4 regions of the Colwellia sp. BRX8-4 genome follow, and region 4 is predicted to be linked to each of the others. Evidence: predicted binding sites of a transcription regulator. Region 4 holds the regulator's gene; each other region holds the start of a gene.

Region 1 (5,087 bases), on a different contig from region 4:
ACTAGTTGTTGTGATCATACTTATTGGTATTATTTCTGCCACCGTAATCCCTAAAATGCAATCAACAGGTGGATATGAAGAAATAATCTATCAAGATGAAACCGTTACCAAACTTCGCAGTATTCAGTTACGTGCCATGCAAGATACCTCTGTTAGCGGGTGTCATGATGTATTAGTTACGAGTGATAAGTTAGGTATTCCAGATGTTAGCTGCACAACTTTTGTTGATAATAATGTGAACAGTACCACCATCGTTAAAATAATCGAAGATGGGGTGAGCTTTCAATATGCAGGTGGTTCAACACTTTTTTCTTTTGATCATTTAGGACGACCTGTTGATTGTGTTTCTCCTTGCCAAATTAGTATAGTTGGTAAAGAACAAACCCTCATTGTTGCCATTAACGATCAAGGCTATATTTATGCTGTTAATTAATCAGATAAAATATCAGAGTACTGCAAAACAAACTGGCTTTACGCTGATTGAAATTATTGTCGGTATCGTGGTTTTATCTACTACTTATGCCGTGCTAACAACTTTGATATATCCTCTAGCAAGCCAAAGTGCTGCTCAAGTTCATCAGATCAGAGCTGCGGAATTAGGTCAATCCATGATCAATGAAATTTTAGGCAAAGCCTTTGATGAAAACTCTGATATGTCCGGTGGTTTTTTACGATGTGGAGAAATTTCTGCAGATCTTTGTACTACATCGGCGAATTTGGGTGCTGACGGCAGTGAGCAGCGCGTTGATTATAATGATGTAGATGATTACAACTCGATTAATTTTACTGACGATAACATTCTCAACTCTCAAGGTAATCCTATTTCTGATGTTTATGTCGGCTTCTCTATGAATGTTTCGGTAATTTATGACAGTGATTATAGTGGAACATATGATGCAAGTGTTGATGATGAAAAAACAACAAAGTTAATTACTATTACTGTGCGCAGCCCACAAGATGATGATTACATTTTTTCGGTATATAGGGTGAACTTCTAATGCTTTCTCGTTTTTGTCAGCCCAATAACCTTAAAATAAATGCTATTCATTGCTTACATTCAAAAAAAGAAAACTTTAAAACGGGGCATTTTAAAAATATAAAATCAAAAGGCTTTACGTTAATTGAGTTTATAGTCGCTATGGTATTATTGGGTATACTCGCGGTAGGTGTTAGCTCTTTTTTACAATTTGGCAGTCAAATATATTCTGATGTATCGGCACGAGATCAAATATTATCATCTGCCCGGTTTGCCATTGAAAGACTCAACAGAGAACTTAGAGGTGCGTTGCCTAATAGTGCACGGATAACGACCAACGGCTGTTTAGAGTTTATGCCGATTCAATCTAGTGCTATTTATGTTGATATCCCCGTTGCTCCAGACTCAGCAAGTGATAAAGTTACTATTGTGCCAGCTTCGACCACGGTCAGTATTACAGATGTAGTAACCTTTAATGCGATCGTTTACCCTTTAAATTCGAATGATGTTTATCTTTCATCTAATCAGAAGTTTTATCCTATTGATAGTGCAATTTATTCGACTAACTCTTCGATAGACCCGCATGTTTTAACATTAGATAGTTCAGTGCTATTTGCCGAAGAATCAACAACCAACAGAGTATATTTTATCGACGACTCTGTGATGTATTGTATCGAAGGCAGCGATGACAATAATAGTTTAATTCGATACGATGTGACAAGTCATAGTATCACCGGCGAGCCAGTCAACTTAAGCAATAGAGCTGTAATGGCAGAATATCTAAAAGATGATTCTGCCTTTAGTACGATTGGTGCTAATTTGCAGCGAAATGCAATTGTTTCGATTCGATTATATTTTACAAGGCAATTCGAAGAAATTTTATTTGAGAATGAAATACAGGTGCCGAATGTTCCATAGCGATAGAAGTATAAATTTACATAAACGCGATGATTGCGTTATTCAAGTCACAGCCAAGCAAAAGGGTAGTGCTATCGTTATCGCTATTTTTGTCATTGTGGTAATGGCTTTACTTGGTGCGGGGTTGGTTAAAATATTATCATCAAGTGCTGAGTCTGTAGCTTATGAAGTTATCGGTACGCGTGCATATGCAGCAGCGCAGACGGGGGCTCAATGGCAATTACTCGAAGTTTTTCCTCATGACACTGATATAAGAACGACATGCCAAAATATTATAATTGAACCTGATTTTTCGAATGTTAAAGGTTTAGAGAATTGCGAAGCTTTAGTAACCTGTAATGATGACGGTGAATTTGATGGCACAACCTACTATATTATTACCAGTACAGGTCAATGTTCCATCGGCGGTGTTATAACATCTCGTACCGTTAAAATAGAAGCAAGAAGCCTATAACGTCTGTTGCAGTGTTTTAGCATTAAGTGTTAGAAATTTTTACAGTTTACTTTATGTATATATACCTAAAAGAGCAACCTGTTGTTTTTTAATGGAATTTACTGGTTGGCATAACTTGTGCTTACTAGTTGATATACTAAGTTTTTCATTAATTGAGAATTATAATGATTAAGTTTTCTTTGAAATTAGCTGTTTTTCTAATTTATTTGTTATCAAGCGCAGCTCATGCTGGCTTAATAGATGAATCTGGTGTTTGGGTTTGTGACGATCCTGAAGATGAGGTTTGTATAATCAGTGATGTAATCCCTGAAGAGTTTTATATAGTTAAAGGTCAATTTCAGTGGGTATGGGCATCTTATGTAAATACAGAGTTTTATGACGGGAATCAATTAATGAGCCCTGAAGATTTTCATCTAAATGAAGGGTGGCGATTTGCAACTACAAACGAAGAATTATTTGAACTATCTGAACTTACACTTAGTGATTTTACCAATGATAATGGGAGTTTAATTGAAGCTGCGATATATTGGAATACACGCTATATGGGTGTTGATAGCCTTAATTTAGATGATAGTGACATTTCAAGCGTTTGGGTTTCTAATGTTCATGACAATTTCTTTTTCGATACTTTTTACGTTCGCAATACTCCAGCTCAAGTACCTGAACCTACAACAATTATGATTTTTGCCATTGCTTTAATCGCATTATCCATGAGAAATCGTGTAATTCAATAGTTTCGAATTTGTAGCGTTTACGTGCAAACAGCCTCGTCAATACGGGGCTTTTTATTGCCTTAAAATAATTATATAGGACCTATATTAGGCTCGCTAAATTTATTTGAAAAGATGTGCCGATAAAAAACAGTTGGCTTTTAAGCCGAACATTCATCTTTATTCATTAGTCATCATGAAATTTTATTCACCGATAAATATGATTAATTAGCATGGTAATCTCGTGGTAAAATGCTGAAATTTATTAAATAGGTTATCCAAAAAGATTGATTTTTAATTCGCGGCGAGTGTAAAAATATTTTTGTCATTTTATGGTAATAATTAGGGAACTATTGGTGTTGAATACAAGACTAAAGATTGGCGAAAGTGTAACTGCACCGCAAAAGTAAGTAACACAACCGATAAACGTAATTGTGCAATTGTAACATTTTGTCCAAATCGAGAAAATGTTACTATGACTTTTTAACAAGAATGAGGGATTTAATACATTATTGATTAACAATTCCCTCAATTTTGGCTTAGTCATTAAAAATATGCTAAAAAAGTGATGTTTTTTATCATTCAAACAACACAAATTTGAAACACTCAGGTATGATTAGCCCATATAATATATTATTAACAAACTTGACAAAATGCTCATTGATTAACTCAATGCTTTGTTGAGAATAAAAGAGATTAATTCTCTTTTTATAACACTTTAGGATATTTAGATCTTATGTTTAAAAAATTACGCGGCATGTTTTCTAATGATTTATCAATAGATTTAGGAACGGCGAACACTCTTATTTATGTAAAAGACCAAGGCATCGTTTTGAATGAGCCTTCGGTAGTTGCTATTCGCCAAGACCGCTCTGGTGGTTCAAAAAGTGTAGCTGCAGTAGGTTCTGCTGCAAAACAAATGCTGGGCAGAACGCCAGGTAATATTGAAGCTATTCGCCCAATGAAAGATGGTGTTATCGCTAACTTTTTTGTTACTGAAAAAATGCTGCAATACTTTATTAAACAAGTTCACAGTAATAATTTTTTACGCCCAAGTCCTCGTGTACTTGTTTGTGTTCCTTGCGGTTCTACTCAAGTTGAACGTCGCGCTATTCGTGAGTCTGCACTTGGTGCTGGCGCCCGTGAAGTTTATCTTATTGACGAACCAATGGCTGCGGCTATTGGTGCAGGTATGCCCGTTTCAGAAGCTACAGGTTCGATGGTAGTTGATATTGGTGGTGGTACCACTGAAGTCGGTATTATTTCATTGAACGGTGTGGTTTATTCTTCTTCTGTACGTATCGGTGGCGATAAGTTTGACGATGCCATTATCAATTACGTACGTCGTAATTTTGGTAGTTTAATTGGCGAAGCAACCGCTGAGCGTATTAAACATGAAATTGGTTCAGCCTACCCAGGTGAAGAAGTATTAGAAATTGAAGTACGTGGCCGTAACTTAGCTGAAGGTGTTCCTCGTAGTTTTACGTTGAACAGCAATGAAATATTAGAAGCACTACAAGAACCACTAACCGGCATTGTTAGTGCTATTATGGTTGCTTTAGAGCAAGCGCCACCAGAACTAGCCTCTGACATTTCAGAACGTGGTATGGTACTTACTGGTGGTGGCGCATTATTACGTGACTTGGATCGTTTATTAATGGAAGAAACTGGCATTCCTGTTGTCGTTGCTGATGATCCACTTACGTGTGTGGCTCTTGGTGGTGGTAAAGCGCTTGAGATGATTGATATGCACGGCGGCGATTTATTCTCTTATGAATAAGTAACCTTCCGTCTGTCGTTGTAGGGTAAATTTAGCGGGTAGAAGTACTTATTGACTGATGTCATCTTGTATTTATTACTTAAATTTACCTATGTAGCTTAACGATGACCATTCCCTAAATAAATTTTAGGTTTATATGAATCCAATATTTAAACATGGCCCTTCCCCTCAGCACCGCCTCTTGTTGGTGCTGTTTTGTTCTGTGTCTTTAATTTTTTTCGATCACAAAATGAATAGCTTTGAAAATAT
Region 2 (5,087 bases), on a different contig from region 4:
AAAACCAATAATAGGAAGATACAGCCTGCAAAGTTATCTAAACAGCCAATTGATAAAAACGTGTTGGAGAGTAAAACATCAAGTAAAAAAATGAGTCAAACGTCACTGGAGAAGCTTAAGCAACGTTTAGATAACCAAGCCCGTGAAAACGCTGCAAACGACAGCTTAACTAAATACCTAACCAAGAAGAGTACCGTTGGCCAATCCATCACAACGTATGATCAGTTAGCCCCAGCGAAAGCAAAAATTAAAGAGGTAGATTGTAATAGCAGTAAATTTAATAGTGCGCTAAAAGCGATGTCAACCTTGCTTGGCGGCAGTATCAGGTGTAATAGCATGCCTAATTTAAAAAACTTTTTAAATAAAAGAATGGCCGTAGCTGAAAAAAAAGCACAAAAAAGCCAGTGATATTTCGCTGGCTTTTTGTTAATCGCAATGTAACTAAAGAGAATTAGATTGAGAAAGAAGATCCACAACCACAGGTTGATGAAGCGTTTGGGTTATGTACTAAAAATCTACTACCTTCTAAACCTTCAATATAGTCAACTTCGCCGTCAACTAAATATTGTAAACTCATAGGATCAATAACCATAGTGACGCCTTTTTTCACAATAGTCATGTCACCGTCATTTACTTTTTCATCAAAAGTAAATCCATATGAAAACCCTGAGCAACCACCACCTGTTACATAAACACGTAATTTCAATTCCGGATTCTCTTCTTCTGTGATCAAAGATAATACTTTATTTGCGGCGGCATCGGAAAATTTTATTGGTAATTCGGGAGTTGACATATTGCTCTACTTACAAAGATGTTACGGGAGTGTCTCGCGTGTATTATCTTAAACTTGACTAATTTAGTCAAGTATTGTCTGAGATAGTAAAATTTATCAGCAAGAAGAAGAATTTAATCTGAAATATATACAAAAAATGCGCTATATAATTAAATATAGCGCATTAATTAAACCACTAACGGGTCAGTAGCTAATAGTAAATTAGTGAGTTATTTTTCTACGGTAAATAAGACCAAACATAGCAAGTAACATTAATACAAATGTTTGTGGCTCCGGCACTGCAATAGTATCTGTAGGTGGAGCAAAAGAAACTACACCTTCAATAATATCGTTAGCACAGGTCATTGCCCAGCGAAAGGCAATTTGATTAGCTGTCGCTAATGCAGTTCCAGTAACGTCAAAGGTAAAACTCACCTTACCGTAGCCATTCCATGTTCCACCAACGGTCTTAGCATAGCTATAAGAAGTATCTGCATACCATGAAGATGAATCATGAATCTTATCAGTATGATTATTATCAGCAAGCATAACCGCTTGATCAGCACGGGCACTGTTACCATGAAGAGTCGTTGAAGAAACAACTTGATTAGCACCAAAATTCGACTTTAATTGCCCAGTTCCTGAATTAGAATTACGTGCACCACTTAAATCGTAAACGTAGTTCCAATTTGTGCCGGTATTTGAATTAGCTGCAGCGCTAGTAAAGCTGTCATCTGAGGTATTTCCTTGGGGATCCCAAGGCGATTCTCCAGTACTGTTAAAACTATTATCAGCAGCCATAAACAAATCACCAAGCCTGATGCCGTCTCTATTTATATCGTTGTAAAATGCAGTAAAGATATCAACAGATAGTGTGGTACCGACACGAGAAACAAACATTTGGTCAACGTCATATAGATAAGATTTACCATTGATGTCATTACTATGACCTTTACCTATATAATTATCTTGAATATCAGAATAACCTTTATCAGTGTACTGATTCATTATGTTTTCGGCGGTAAGTGTTGTAGCAAACCCGTTAATACTTGATACTGAAAGTGCAGCGATTGCAATCCATTTTAAACATTTCATATTTTAAACCTACTTCTAAATACTGGCATAAATAACATGTGTAATAAAAACACAAGACTATGTATAAATTTTATTTACTTATTGACCCCACACAATTCAATATTCAAGCCAAGATTAAAAAGCCCTTTATTTTTAAGTGCATAGGATTATATTATTTGATATATCGGTTATTTTACCTAAAAGTGTAAAAAATATCGACAACTATTAACGGTACAACTTAAACAATTAAAGATCTGCTAGATATTCATAATGACTCCTAGTATCCTTAGCAATTGATTTTCATAAGAGAAATAATTAAATGGCCTCTTTGGTAAAAACGACTTTAGCCTTACTCTCCGGCACAATTTTATTGCTGAGTTCGCATGCTCTGGCTTTGCCCGATCAAAACGCAGATAAACCTTATGAAGATGCCCTAGCAAGCTTTTACCTTTCTGAACTCAATGCGGCAATTATTCATTTAAAGAATGCCTTAAAAAATGATCCTGAACATTTACCTTCTATGGTGTTACTCGCCGAAGTATATATTGCTATGGGTGATGGCGCTTCGGCAGAAAATCAACTAGAAAACGCTCAAGAAAAGAATGCTGATGAAAGTAAAATACTGCCGTTAATGCTTGAAGCTTATCTTTTACAGCAAAAATATAAAAAAGTAATTAATGCGCCAATGGCTTCTATAACTCAAAAACAACAACTGAGTAAAGTTGCCGTATTGCAAGGACGTGCTTTTATAGCGATGAATAACTTAGCGCAAGCAAAAGTTTTATTCCAAGAAGCTTTAGAGTATATGCCTAGTAGTATCAAAGCCCAATTAGGCATAGCACAAGTAGAACTGCTTAATGGAAATATGCTCCAAGCAAGAGCCTATATTGATAAAGCACTCTCTTTATCGCCAACAAACAGTGTCGCTTTGACAATGCTTGCTAATATAGAACAGCAAGCTGGCAATCGGATTGAATCGTTAAAAATAATTTCACAAGTTATTGAGCTAAATAATAAAGATTTTCCTGCGTTACTTACACGAGCCAGTTTATATATTGAACTGGGTGATTTTCAACTTGCTTTAAACGACCTTGGTATAATCATCACAGAAATCCCCAATGAGCCGAAAGCAAATTATTTAAAGATAATTGCAAACAGTGCCTTAGGTAATACTGAAGAAGTTAATAAAACAACCGCTCATATCAATACCGTATTAATGGGATTACCCGAAGATATAATGAAACAGAATCCCGTGTATCTTTATTTAGCGGGTGTGATTAGTTTTCAGCAACAAGAAAACTTAAAGGCTCAAGATTTTTTGCAAAAATATATCGCTATTATTAGTGACGATATAAGAGCGTTAAAGTTAGCCGCTCAAATTGAACTCGCATTAAATAATCCCTTTCGTGCAAAAACATTATTAGTAAAATCTAAGCTAGTAGCCCCTGACGACGTTGAAACATGGTCGCTTCTTGGTCAGACCTATACCGTATTAGGAGAACTACAACTTGCTGAAGATTACCTCAAAGATGTTATTGACAGTGATAAAGAAAATCCCCAACCTTTATTTGAGTTAGCAAAGTTAGAAATTTTAACAGGAAAGTTCCCACAAGCTATTACTCACCTTCAATTAGCAAAATCAATAGATGCTAATATAAGTTTTATTGTGCTGCTCGCAGAGGCCTTCCAACAAAACAATCAGTTTGAACAGGCACTAGAGCAATTAGACCTTGCGTTAATTTTACAAAGTGATGATAGCGTTTTGCACTTAAAAAAAGGTATTTTATTAGGTCAATTAGAACAGCACCTACTAGCAAAAGAATCACTAGAACAATCACTAAAGTTAAACCCTAACAACCTTAGGACACTTGTCCATTTATCAAGAATCGATGTTATAGAACAACAGCCAGAAAAAGCGATAGCAAAAATAAATAAGAAAATCGTTGAACTAACAGAACCCAATTCATTTTTACTGATTGAGCTAGGTAATATACATCGCCTAACCAACAATAATAATGAAGCGTTATCAGCCTACAAAAAAGCCTACAGTGTTGATAATACTAACCCCAATGCATTAATAAATATTATTGAAATACAAGTCATGCTTGGCCAATTGAAAGAAGCGATAACCTTAACCAGTGAGTTTTTAAACAAAAACAACAAAGCAGGAAGTATTTATCTAGCACTGGCTAATTTATACATGGCAGATAAAGAATACCAAAAAGCGTTTAGTACTTTCGAATTGGCGGTTAAAAATAGTAATGATAAATCAAATGTTTATAATATTTTTGCTGATGCACAATTGTCACGATCAGATTTTGAAGGCGCTACACTCAGCTTAAAACGATCTATTTCATGGAATGCTGAAAATCTTGACTCCCATTTAAAGTTGTTTGATATTTATCTGCAACAAAAAAACGAAACGTTAGCGCTCGATATTTTAAAGCGTATAGCCAAAAAAAGTACTAATATTATATTTTTAAACAACCTTGAGGGTAACTTATACTTACAATTAGGAAAACTAGCCGAAGCAGAAAAAACATTTCTAGCTTCCTTGAAAAAAAGTCAAAACCGACCCGCCGTTTATGGTTTATATCGTGTATACAAACAACAAGAACAATTTTCAAAGGCGCTTGATTTATTGACCCTTTGGGTTAAAGAAAATCCAAGAGACATTACCTCTCAAATAGCAATCGCGGATACACTAGTCGCAACAAATCAACTGCAGAGTGCTGCTAAAAAATACCAAGATTTAATTGAGGTGTTTTCTGAACTGCCAATTTTGTTGAATAATGCCGCACAAGTATTCATTAAACTGGAGCAGTTCCCTCAGGCATTAACGTATGCAAAAAAAGCAGACAAGATATTACCTGATAATGTCGCAATAATGGATACACTTGCTTGGTCTTATACCCTAAATAAACAAGCAGATTTGGCACTACCTATATTTAGACAAGTTATTGTTAAAGATTTCAACAATGCTGAAATAAAGTATCACTTAGCTGTTACTTTATATCAATTAGATCGCAAGGGTGAAGCAAAGAAATATCTAAAGGCTGCGTTAGAAAATGAAAGTACACTTCCTAACAGAGCTGCTGCTATAGCACTTATGGAAAAGCTTACTGAGGAATAGCGTGAATAATTAAAAAACACTTGTCATTATTGAGTGTTTTTTAATAAATCATTCCAGATATAGCTCTGGTCTATTCGCTGATATTTTTGCCATCTATTTTTTGGTAAA
Region 3 (5,087 bases), on a different contig from region 4:
TTAGCGAATGCCTCAATTACTGACTGTGTATTTGAGTTAAATAGAGCCGTAACAGTTGAAGAAATTAATCAATTGATGTCTACGGCGGCACAAGGAGACCTAAAAGATATACTTGGCTATGAAGAGCGTCCTTTGGTCTCTGTTGATTATAAAACGGATCCACGTTCATGTATTGTTGATGCGCTATCAACCATGGTTGTTAATGACACCCAATTGAAAATGTATTTGTGGTATGACAACGAATGGGGTTATGCCAATCGAGCTGCAGAGTTAATGTTGTTAGTTGGACGATCTGATATTAAGCACTAGTCTTTGAGAATATCGACATAGACTGCGTTTTTAAACGAATAATATCTTGGCGTTACGCTAATGTTTAATACTCTTGATTATTTATTAGCATACGCCAACATCAATCGAAAATACCATCATTGGTACCTTTATGTTAAACAAAATAACTGCACTGCCTAGTGCGGTAAAACAGTACCTATTAATTACCGCTAACTATTGGTTTTTCACCTTAACCGATGGTGCTTTGCGTATGCTGGTATTATTACATTTTCATCATCTAGGTTATTCCCCGCTTGCCATTGCGATGTTATTTCTATTTTATGAAGTTTTTGGCGTGATAACCAACCTAGTTGGCGGGTGGTTAGGAGCAAAAATTGGTTTGAATAAAACCATGAATATTGGTCTGTTCAGTCAAGTTTTTGCTTTATTAATGCTAACAGTTCCTGAACAATACTTAACCGTTATCTGGGTTATGTTGGCACAGGCGCTGTCGGGTATAGCTAAAGATCTTAATAAGATGAGCGCTAAAAGCAGTATTAAAACGTTGGTACCAACGAGCAATAACAACCAAGATCACGCTGTTCTTTTCCGTTGGGTTGCTTATCTTACAGGATCAAAAAACGCCTTAAAGGGTATCGGTTTTTTCCTAGGTGCCTGGTTACTAAGTACTGTGGGATTTTCAGTAGCCATGCTAATAATGGCGAGTGTGCTAGCGATTGTTTTCATGCTTAGCCTGTTTTTATTGCAGGGTGATTTAGGTAAGGCAAAGCACAAAGTTAAATTTAAAGAGATATTCTCAAATCACCCATCATTAAATTATTTGGCGGGCGCGCGCTTATTTTTATTTGCTGCTAGGGATATTTGGTTTGTTGTCGGATTACCGATATATTTGGTCAGTAATTTAGGTTGGCAACATACTAATGTTGGGATATTTATGGCGTTATGGATTATCGCTTATGGTATTGTTCAAGGCTCAACACCTAAATTTTTTATTAAAAATAACCAACATAATATCAAGGGTCATTTGTTATTTACTTGGGGGATGATTTTATCCGGTGTTACCTTGTTGTTAGCACTGTTGATGTTTTATGCGACCAAGCTCAACATCAGTACTGAAATCATTATTATTGCAGGCTTATTTATTTTTGGGGCTGTTTTTGCTATTAATTCTGCGCTACATAGCTATGTGATTGTAGCCATGGCGAAAGAAGATGGCGTTTCTATGGATGTTGGCTTTTATTATATGGCTAATGCCCTGGGAAGGTTATTAGGGACTGTGATGTCAGGTGTTATTTATCAATTTACTAACTTAATTACCTGTTTAATCATTTCCGCTTTGTTTGCTGGACTTTCTGCTTTATTGATTAAACGTATTAGTCTGTCAAACGAATAAGGCGCAAAACAGTGACAACGTTAACGTTACCAGCATGCTGGTAACGTTAACGTTCTATATAGCGATGAAGTTAGTAACGCACCGCTAAATCATTTAATTGGATGTTACCCAGTAATTGCCCGTCAGTAGTCATTGCCTGTGCGCTTTGCTGAGACACTTGGGTTATTTTTACTGTGTAAGGGCTAACGTTAAAACCGGCATAGGTTTTTCCTGAGTCAGTAATGATATTATTTAAGTGTAATAGAGAAAACTCATCACCAACTTTTACGCCATGCCTTTTACCTAAATTAATCGTTAACGAATTACCAGCTATTTGAACTACCTTGCCACGAGTAGGTTGACACATCATATTTTCGTCGATATCAATGATCATATCCCCTAACACTTTTTCAATGGCCATTCCGTATTGGCTTTGCCAAAATACTTCGCTATGAACATCAACTTGCTGACGTTTGCCAAATTCCCATGGGGCAGAACTACGGTACTGCTTAGTGAAGACAGATTCACCATTAGTACCGTTGTAAATATATAGGCTGACACTAAACTGACGGTTAAAAACATCTTCTTGCCAGAACTGCCAACCGTTGGTTGAGTCTTGTGTAAAGCTAATGTCATTAATTTCAGAATACATGACATACTGAGTATCGCTGATATTAGCTAACGACATGGTGAGATTTTTTATTGCTTCAACTTGTAAGCTGTTATTTAATCTTGAGAACTGAGACTTCTCTTTTAATAACAATCGGGTGTCGAGATAAATACCTTGGTTGTTAATTTTATAAGCAAGCTTAGCCATCAATTTATTATCAAGAGCATAAATTTTACCGATACTCGCTTGCTCTCTATGCATTAAGTTACTACGGGTAATTAATAAAGACTTTCGATAATCAGAAGAGAAGCACTGTTTACTTTGTGGGAAGATGTCAGCACGAATGGTTACGGTGACCAAATTGCCCTCATAATTTTCATCAACCAGCTCAAAAGAATTTACGGTACCGCTGGCGCGAATATTTATTTCATTTTGTGTCAATAATCCGTTAACCGTTTTTTGCACACTCGATACGGAAGCTCCGGCAACGAGTAAGGCTTTTTTTAATGCATTCTCTATGGCTAATGTTTTTGCTCGTTCGGCATTGCCCTGCATTATTACTGACTTTCCCTGAGCTTCATACCACTGGGCATCAGCAGAATGAGTGATAAAAAATAAAAGTAGAGCTGATATAAATAAGCGCATATGAAGTCCGTCAGTAAAAAAGGTTTAATATCTACTGTCGAATATGCAGTTTCTATGCCCACTTATTTTAATACGCAAGTAACTTTATAGATTGGCGCGATTTGTGCTTTATTTATATTAGAAACTATTTGATGTCGTTTATCGATATTACTGCAAAACTGATTATTCGCTTTCAGAGCGATCAAGGGGAGCTCAATGAAAAAGTGGCTTATTCCATTATTTATTCCAACGTTGATGTCGTGTTCATCAATGAATATGATGAGTGATGAAGATAATTTTTATAAATCAAAGCAAGAAGTACGAGGTGAAATTGACAGTTTCAATCTACCTCGACATGCGATAGCAGATGTTGTTAAAGGGCTTACTTATCAGATGCTTGAAAGCAGCTCTTTTGTAAACCCTAAAACACCTATCGCGGTAGCTTCTTTTGTCGAATTAGAAAACCTTGAGTCAACTAATTGGCTGGGTAATCAAATATCAGAGAACTTTGTTCATGAATTACAGCGCCATGGTTTAGTTGTTATTGATTTTAAAACGACGGGACATATTCGTGTTACTGCTCAAGGTGATTATGTTTTTAGTCGCGACTGGAAAGAGCTGCCAGAGCGGCAGATTATTGACTATGTTGTAACCGGTACCATGATGGAACAAGAAAATGGTGTGATGATTAATGCTCGGATGATTGGTATGCAATCACGTGTTGTTGTTGCCACGGCACAATCTTTTATCCCAAGCTGGGTAATTGGTGAACAGATTAATCAAGATGAAAGTGTTCGGATAAAAGATGGATTAATCATTCGAAACAGCGTTATGTTAGCAGAAGACGAACGTTCAATTAAAATTGTTAATTAGTTTTTTATATTGATGTAGGACTAACTTTTGGTATTTATGATGAAAAAAATTATTCTTAATATATTAACCGCTGGTAGTTTAGCTTTGTTACTTGCCAGCTGTTCTAGTGTTTATGACAAACACGTACAATGGCAAAGTGTTAAGCCTGAAACCTTCCCTGTGTTACATGCTATTGGCCAAGCGCCGATAAGTTTGCAAAACTCACAACATGAAACGCAGCGTATGTTGATGGCGATTAATGCCTCAAAGCTTGCCGCTTATGCAGAACTTGCAGAACAAGTTTATGGGCAAAAGATAAATGGTGAAATGACCATGTCACAACTGATAATGGGTAAAAATGAAGTGTCAGCGTCAGTTCAAGGTGTCATCCGCGCAGCTAAAGTGATTAAAAGCTATCCTGTTGGCGACAGTTACACCACAGAGTTAAGTTTAGACTTTGAAGATGTTTATAATATTTATTTAGCTTCTTCACCCAAACGTGAAATTAAAGCGGTTACCTATTATTAAGTGTTAACAGCACACCCTTAAAAATCATATTGCAGACTTGCATAAAAATATGCGCCGTTAAAACCGAAAGGAGCTGATCGGCGTGAATATTTGAATACACCTGTGCTATCAACAATGATATTACCTTGTTGATCTTCAATTGTGCCTCCTCGAGAGTTTCCTATACGATTTTTGTCAGGCATAACATCAAATAAATTATGACTACCCACAGTGACCGCAAGATTTTTTGACATTTGATGGCTAACGCTAATATCAGTTAATAGCTCTGCGCCATAAGTTTGTTTACCACCATCGGTTATTGTATATTTACCATAGTGATTGAACAATATATTGATGGTCCAGTGCTGGTTTTTATAAAGGGTGTTTACACTTATTTTATTGCGTGGTTGCCACTCTTCAATGATAGAAATATCTTGCTGTGAAAAAATTTCTTCAACGCTAATGGTATGCAGTGTGCTGTGATCAGGTGTAAATAACTTGGTTACCTCTGTATTGGTAAAGTTTGCCGCTAAGGTGAAGTTAATATCTCCAGAAAAAGCTTGAGTCTGCCAAGTAGCAACAATATCTGTGCCTTGAGTTGCGGTATCTGCACCATTTAAGAAAAACTGTCCTTTGGTAACAGACTCCTCAGTAAAAGCTTGGTCGAGTAGAGGTGATATTCCCATACCCAATTTACTACTAATGACAATACGATTATCAATATCAATCTGATAAAAATCAAAGCTAATATCTACATTTTCAGTAGGGCTATAGATAAAGCCAACACTGAGGTTGTCAGATTCTTCTTCTTTTAAAGAAGGCACCCCGAGTCGA
Region 4 (5,087 bases):
CAAAAGATTCAAACACCACCACCATAGATGCCGAGGTTTTGCCTAAAATTCGCTCACGCACTAAATCAGATAATTGATGAGGTGATAACTGACTGGTATTAATATACAAACCCGCACGCGTGGAAATAGGTTCAAGCAGCTTTTTCTCTAAAGAGATGGCTTGGTCAAGTGGGATATTTTGTTTAATCAAAGGATGTAAACGACGCGTTTCACTAAAACGTCGAATAAGATCAGAGTCATCAGCATCTAAATACAGAATATCGAGTTTTACCGTTTTTGGTAGATAATCTAATATTTCTGAAACGTCATTAGGGTCATTGGGTAAGTTACGTACATCTAAACTAACCGCTACTTTGTCGTAATCATTAATAACGGTATGTGCTAATGCAGGCAATAAATTCACCGGAATATTATCGACACAGTAGTAGCCTAAATCTTCGAGTACACGTAAGGCGACACTTTTACCTGACCCTGAGCGACCACTGACTATCAAGAGTTTCATTTGAGTTTTCCTGGATTATTATTAGATTTTATTAACGTTTAGCATGCTTTATTAAAGTAAAAAGCTCTTGCGAATTTTGGCATTTTCTTACTTGCTTTGCGAATTGTTTAGTACTAAATATTTGCGCGATACTTTGTAAGGTATCTAAATGTTGTTGGCAGTTTTCTTCGGGGACAAATAACGCAATAATAATATCGACAGCACGGTTGTCTATCGCATCAAATTCAACGGCTTGTTCACTGGTCAGCAATACAGCAATAACTTGTGACGTATTAGTTAATCGACCATGAGGAATCGCAATGCCATTCCCTATGCCGGTAGAGCCAACTTTTTCACGCGCCATTAAGCTTTCGAATAATTGATGAGTATCAATATTATCGAATTTTTTTGCCGCAGTTTCGCTAATTATTTCAAGGAGTTTTTTTTTGCTTGTACCCTTAATCGCACACAGGGTGCAATCAAGGGTAAGGATATCTTGCAACTTCATTATACTACTTAGATTCTTTGGTGAGTGAACAGGCGATAAACAGCATTAATGCTGATTCGTTTTACCTTTGTACTTCAATATTTGCCGGTCAAGCTTAACAACAAGACTATCAATAGAGGCATACATGTCAGCATTTTCAGCTTTTGCATGTAAATCAGAGCCACTAACGTGAACAGTCGCTTCAGCAATTTGATTTGATTTTTCAACGGTGAGAACAACATGAACATTATTGATATGATCAAAATGTCGGTTTAATTTTGCCATCTTAGTCGTGACGTTTTCTCGTAAAGCTTCGGTAATGTCAACATGGTGGCCAGAAAGATTAATTTGCATAAGCTTAATTCCTCATCTTTTCGTTAAAGTAAACTTTTTCGTTGGTTAGAAGGTGGAATAGAAAGTGACTCTCGATATTTTGCTATGGTACGTCGAGCTACATTTATCCCTTGATCGGCTAATAAATCAGCCATTTTACTATCACTAAGTGGTTTTGCTGGGATTTCGGCAGCAACAAATTTTTTGATTAATGCACGAATAGCTGTTGATGAACATTCGCCACCGCTTTCGGTGCCAACATGGCTTGAGAAGAAAAACTTCAGTTCGAAAATTCCACGTGGCGTATGCATATACTTTTGTGTCGTCACTCGTGAAATGGTTGATTCATGCATATCGACAGCTTCGGCAATATCATTTAAAACCATTGGACGCATGGCTTCATTACCATGTTCAAAAAAGCCAATTTGACGTTGTACAATACAGTTTGACACTTTTAATAAGGTATCATTACGGCTTTCTAAGCTTTTAATAAACCATTTAGCTTCTTGTAAATTTGAGCGAATAAATTGTGTGTCCGCTGTCGACTTCATCGAACGTGACATCGAAGCATATTGCTGATTCACCGAAAGTTTTGGCGCAGTATCAGGGTTTAATTCGACCACCCAACGGCCATTTTTCTTTTCAACAGACACATCAGGAATAACATACTGATCGTCACTCTTCATCACACTATCGCCGGGTCTAGGATCAAGTGATTGAATAAGACGCACCACTTCGCGCAGTTGCTCTTCTTTCAGTCGAGTTTTACGCATTAATGTACGATAGTCTCGGCTACCCAGCAGATTAATATGGTCACGCAAAACTAACTTACTTTCTGCTAACCAAGGTGTAGCGGGGTCAAATTGATTAAGTTGAATGATTAAACATTCTGAAATAGAACGAGCAGCGACACCGACAGGATCAAAGAGGTTAATACGTTTTAGTACCACCTCAATTTCATCAAGCTCTACTCCTTCAATGGCAACACTTTCTAAAATGTCTTCACTAGATACCGTTAAGTAACCGGCGTCATCAACAGCATCAATAATTGCTGTCGCTATAGCGCGGTCTGTTTCGGTAAAAGGGCTTAATTCCATTTGCCAGCGCAAATGATCTTGAATGGAGTCTTGAGTCTCGCCTTGGTAAGTATAATCTTCTGAAGCTGGGCCTGAGCTTGAACTTGCTGCACCGGCCGTGTAGTTATCATCCCAAGTGGTATCCATGTTTAATTCTTCAGGGATATCGTTCTTGTCCATGGCTTCAGTGGTGGTGATTTCATCAATGGTAGGCGTAGCGTCTTCGCTACCATCAGAAGCAGGGGCTTCTTTAACATCACCAGTACCGGCAGTGTGAGCTTCTTCAAGGTTGTCAGTACTTTTATCTTCGGGATTATTTGAAGACTCATCCATTTCTAATAATGGATTACTTTCTAAGGCTTCCTGAATTTCTTGTTGAAGCTCTAACGTAGACAGTTGCAGCAATTTGATTGCTTGCTGCAATTGTGGCGTCATGGTTAATTGTTGTCCTATGCGGAGTTGTAGAGTAGGGCGCATTTAGGTCATTAACTTCCTATTATTTTTAATGGGATATTTTCGTTTTTTTCATACGAAGATACTATTCATTTACTGACTACTATAGCGTGAATTGTTCACCAAGGTATACATCTCTTACGTGTTGATTTGCAAGAATTTGATCTGCAGTACCTTCTGCAATAAGTTCACCATGACTAACAATATACGCATGTTCACATACATCGAGAGTTTCACGTACATTGTGATCAGTGATCAACACACCAATGCCACGTTCTTTTAAGTGTAGAATAATTTTTTTAATATCACCTACTGAAATTGGGTCAACACCAGCAAAAGGTTCATCTAATAAAATAAATTTTGGTTCAGCAGCTAATGCGCGAGCAATTTCTACTCGGCGGCGTTCACCACCAGATAAGCTCATGCCTAAATTATCTTTGATATGACCTATGTTGAATTCTTCAACAAGATGTTCTAATTTCTCTTCACGTTCAGCATCTGATAATTCTTTTCGTGTTTGTAAAATAGCCATAATATTGTCGTAAACACTGAGTTTTCGAAAAATAGAGGCTTCTTGTGGTAAATATCCGATGCCTTTTCTCGCACGCTCATGCATAGGCGCTAACGTCAGGTTTTCGTCATTTAAGATAATATCGCCACTATCACTTTCAACTAAACCCACAATCATATAAAAAGAAGTTGTTTTTCCGGCACCATTTGGGCCTAGTAAACCGACTATTTGTCCTGCTGAAACTTGCATACTGACATTTTTAACCACTTTTCTGCCTTTATAGGCTTTGGCAAGGCCTTTTGCCATTAGGGTGCTAGTGCTCATAAATTAATTTTTTCCTGAGTTTTCGCGTCTGTGGTTGTCGCTTTAATTTTTTCTTTCGGCTGAAAAATCGTTTTAGTGCGTTCGTTAGATTTACTTTCAGCATTAACATACTGAGTGGCAATATTGTAAGTAATTCTACTGCCACTAACCTCACTACCTTCTTGCTGTAATAACGCATTTCCTGAAATTATCACTAAATTATTTGCGGGCTCATATCTTATTTCGTCTGCTTGTAAGCTAAGAGGAGTACCATCGGCTAAGGTTTGTTTAAAGGTTGCTGGCTTCCCTTTAGCGATATAGGTTTTTTCTTCACTGCCAGATTGAGTCAGCACTTGTACTAAATCAGCACGTATAACTAATGAACCTTGAGTGATCACCACGTTATCAATATAGCTGAATATTTTATTTTTAAGATCAACGGCTTGTCTTGAAGCGTTAATTTCAATCTTTTGTTTTATATCAAATTTTTCAGCGAAAGCTGACGAAAATAGCGGAGTTGATAACAATAAGCACAGTAGGCTATTTTTTAACAATTTCATAAATTGATTTCACATGTTTAGTTAGTGTCATTTGGTTGGTGTTTAAGTCGACAATTAAACCTTTACCATCGATGGTAAATCCTTTACCGATAATTTTAATTTCTTGTTCTGAACTTATGATGTTAGTTTTTAGATCAAGTTCAAAGTATTTTCCTTGAACTTCTTGTAATAAGCTATCGGGATCTGTTGCTAACAGGCGGACATGCTTTGCTAATTTTACCCGGTTGTTATTGTATAATATGCCTTCATTGGCAGATATTTTCCATGCGGGCGCATCATTTTTTGGATGAAGTGTGTATTGAGGAAACTCAAAGTTGGTAATACTTAACTCAGGGTAATGTTCCATACGATGGGCATCAACAACATAAGCTAAACTTCCTTGATGTTTATAAACATTACTGTGTAAATTTTCGGCAATAAAATCAGGGGTCAGCGTCTTATCAATCGCTTGTAATTGTGGTGCTGAGGAATTTCTCCATTCAATTATACCGTAAACGCCTCCCGCAATTAGAAAAAACAACAAGGTTAAACTATAAAGTCGATTCATATACTCGCACCCGAAGCATTTGCTAAGGTGTTTTGGCTAAGCATGATTAAATCGCATATTTCTCGAACAGCACCAAAACCGCCATGGTTAAAAGTGGTGTAATTTGCGATAGATAAAATACTTGGGTGGGCATCTTGAACAGCAATACCCAAGCCTACAGCGTTGATACACTCATAATCAGGCATGTCATCACCAATATAAGCAATTTCCTCGAGGGATAGCTTTAATTGCTTAGCCATCGTTTTCAAGGCGGGTAATTTATTTTCTTCACCTTGCACTATATATTTAACATTTAAGGCTGACATACGTGTTGCGACAATATTTGATGTTCTCCCG

Evidence for each region. The regulator sigma-54, encoded in region 4, starts transcription at its own class of promoters, with help from an activator protein. The targets are predictions, from matches to a motif close to GTTGGCACGNNNNTNGNNT.
Region 1: a site for sigma-54 is predicted at 2,453-2,471, ahead of H4J56_RS00125 (PEP-CTERM sorting domain-containing protein). Genes of this name have one in related genera too.
Region 2: a site for sigma-54 is predicted at 1,962-1,980, ahead of H4J56_RS00290 (PEP-CTERM sorting domain-containing protein). Genes of this name have one in related genera too.
Region 3: a site for sigma-54 is predicted at 2,959-2,977, ahead of H4J56_RS10410 (flagella assembly protein FlgT). Genes of this name have one in related genera too.

The regions. Positions count from the first base shown of each region.
Region 1 is NZ_JACGVS010000001.1:29,280-34,366, reverse strand. It holds gene H4J56_RS00145 (hypothetical protein) at 1-433, shown strand, start outside; gene H4J56_RS00140 (prepilin-type N-terminal cleavage/methylation domain-containing protein) at 420-998, shown strand; gene H4J56_RS00135 (PilW family protein) at 998-1,894, shown strand; gene H4J56_RS00130 (type II secretory pathway component) at 1,884-2,348, shown strand; gene H4J56_RS00125 (PEP-CTERM sorting domain-containing protein) at 2,513-3,082, shown strand; gene H4J56_RS00120 (rod shape-determining protein) at 3,795-4,838, shown strand; gene mreC (rod shape-determining protein MreC) at 4,975-5,087, shown strand, end outside.
Region 2 is NZ_JACGVS010000001.1:61,825-66,911, forward strand. It holds gene H4J56_RS00280 (hypothetical protein) at 1-408, shown strand, start outside; gene erpA (iron-sulfur cluster insertion protein ErpA) at 452-793, opposite strand; gene H4J56_RS00290 (PEP-CTERM sorting domain-containing protein) at 995-1,867, opposite strand; gene prsT (XrtA/PEP-CTERM system TPR-repeat protein PrsT) at 2,166-4,979, shown strand; gene H4J56_RS00300 (DUF6776 family protein) at 5,006-5,087, opposite strand, start outside.
Region 3 is NZ_JACGVS010000010.1:101,317-106,403, forward strand. It holds gene H4J56_RS10400 (ArsJ-associated glyceraldehyde-3-phosphate dehydrogenase) at 1-309, shown strand, start outside; gene arsJ (organoarsenical effux MFS transporter ArsJ) at 440-1,681, shown strand; gene H4J56_RS10410 (flagella assembly protein FlgT) at 1,752-2,915, opposite strand; gene H4J56_RS10415 (FlgO family outer membrane protein) at 3,111-3,767, shown strand; gene H4J56_RS10420 (LPP20 family lipoprotein) at 3,807-4,274, shown strand; gene H4J56_RS10425 (TonB-dependent receptor) at 4,292-5,087, opposite strand, start outside.
Region 4 is NZ_JACGVS010000005.1:41,103-46,189, reverse strand. It holds gene rapZ (RNase adapter RapZ) at 1-502, opposite strand, end outside; gene ptsN (PTS IIA-like nitrogen regulatory protein PtsN) at 534-989, opposite strand; gene hpf (ribosome hibernation promoting factor) at 1,035-1,322, opposite strand; gene H4J56_RS06065 (RNA polymerase factor sigma-54) at 1,346-2,854, opposite strand; gene lptB (LPS export ABC transporter ATP-binding protein) at 2,934-3,665, opposite strand; gene lptA (lipopolysaccharide transport periplasmic protein LptA) at 3,662-4,204, opposite strand; gene lptC (LPS export ABC transporter periplasmic protein LptC) at 4,185-4,751, opposite strand; gene kdsC (3-deoxy-manno-octulosonate-8-phosphatase KdsC) at 4,748-5,087, opposite strand, start outside.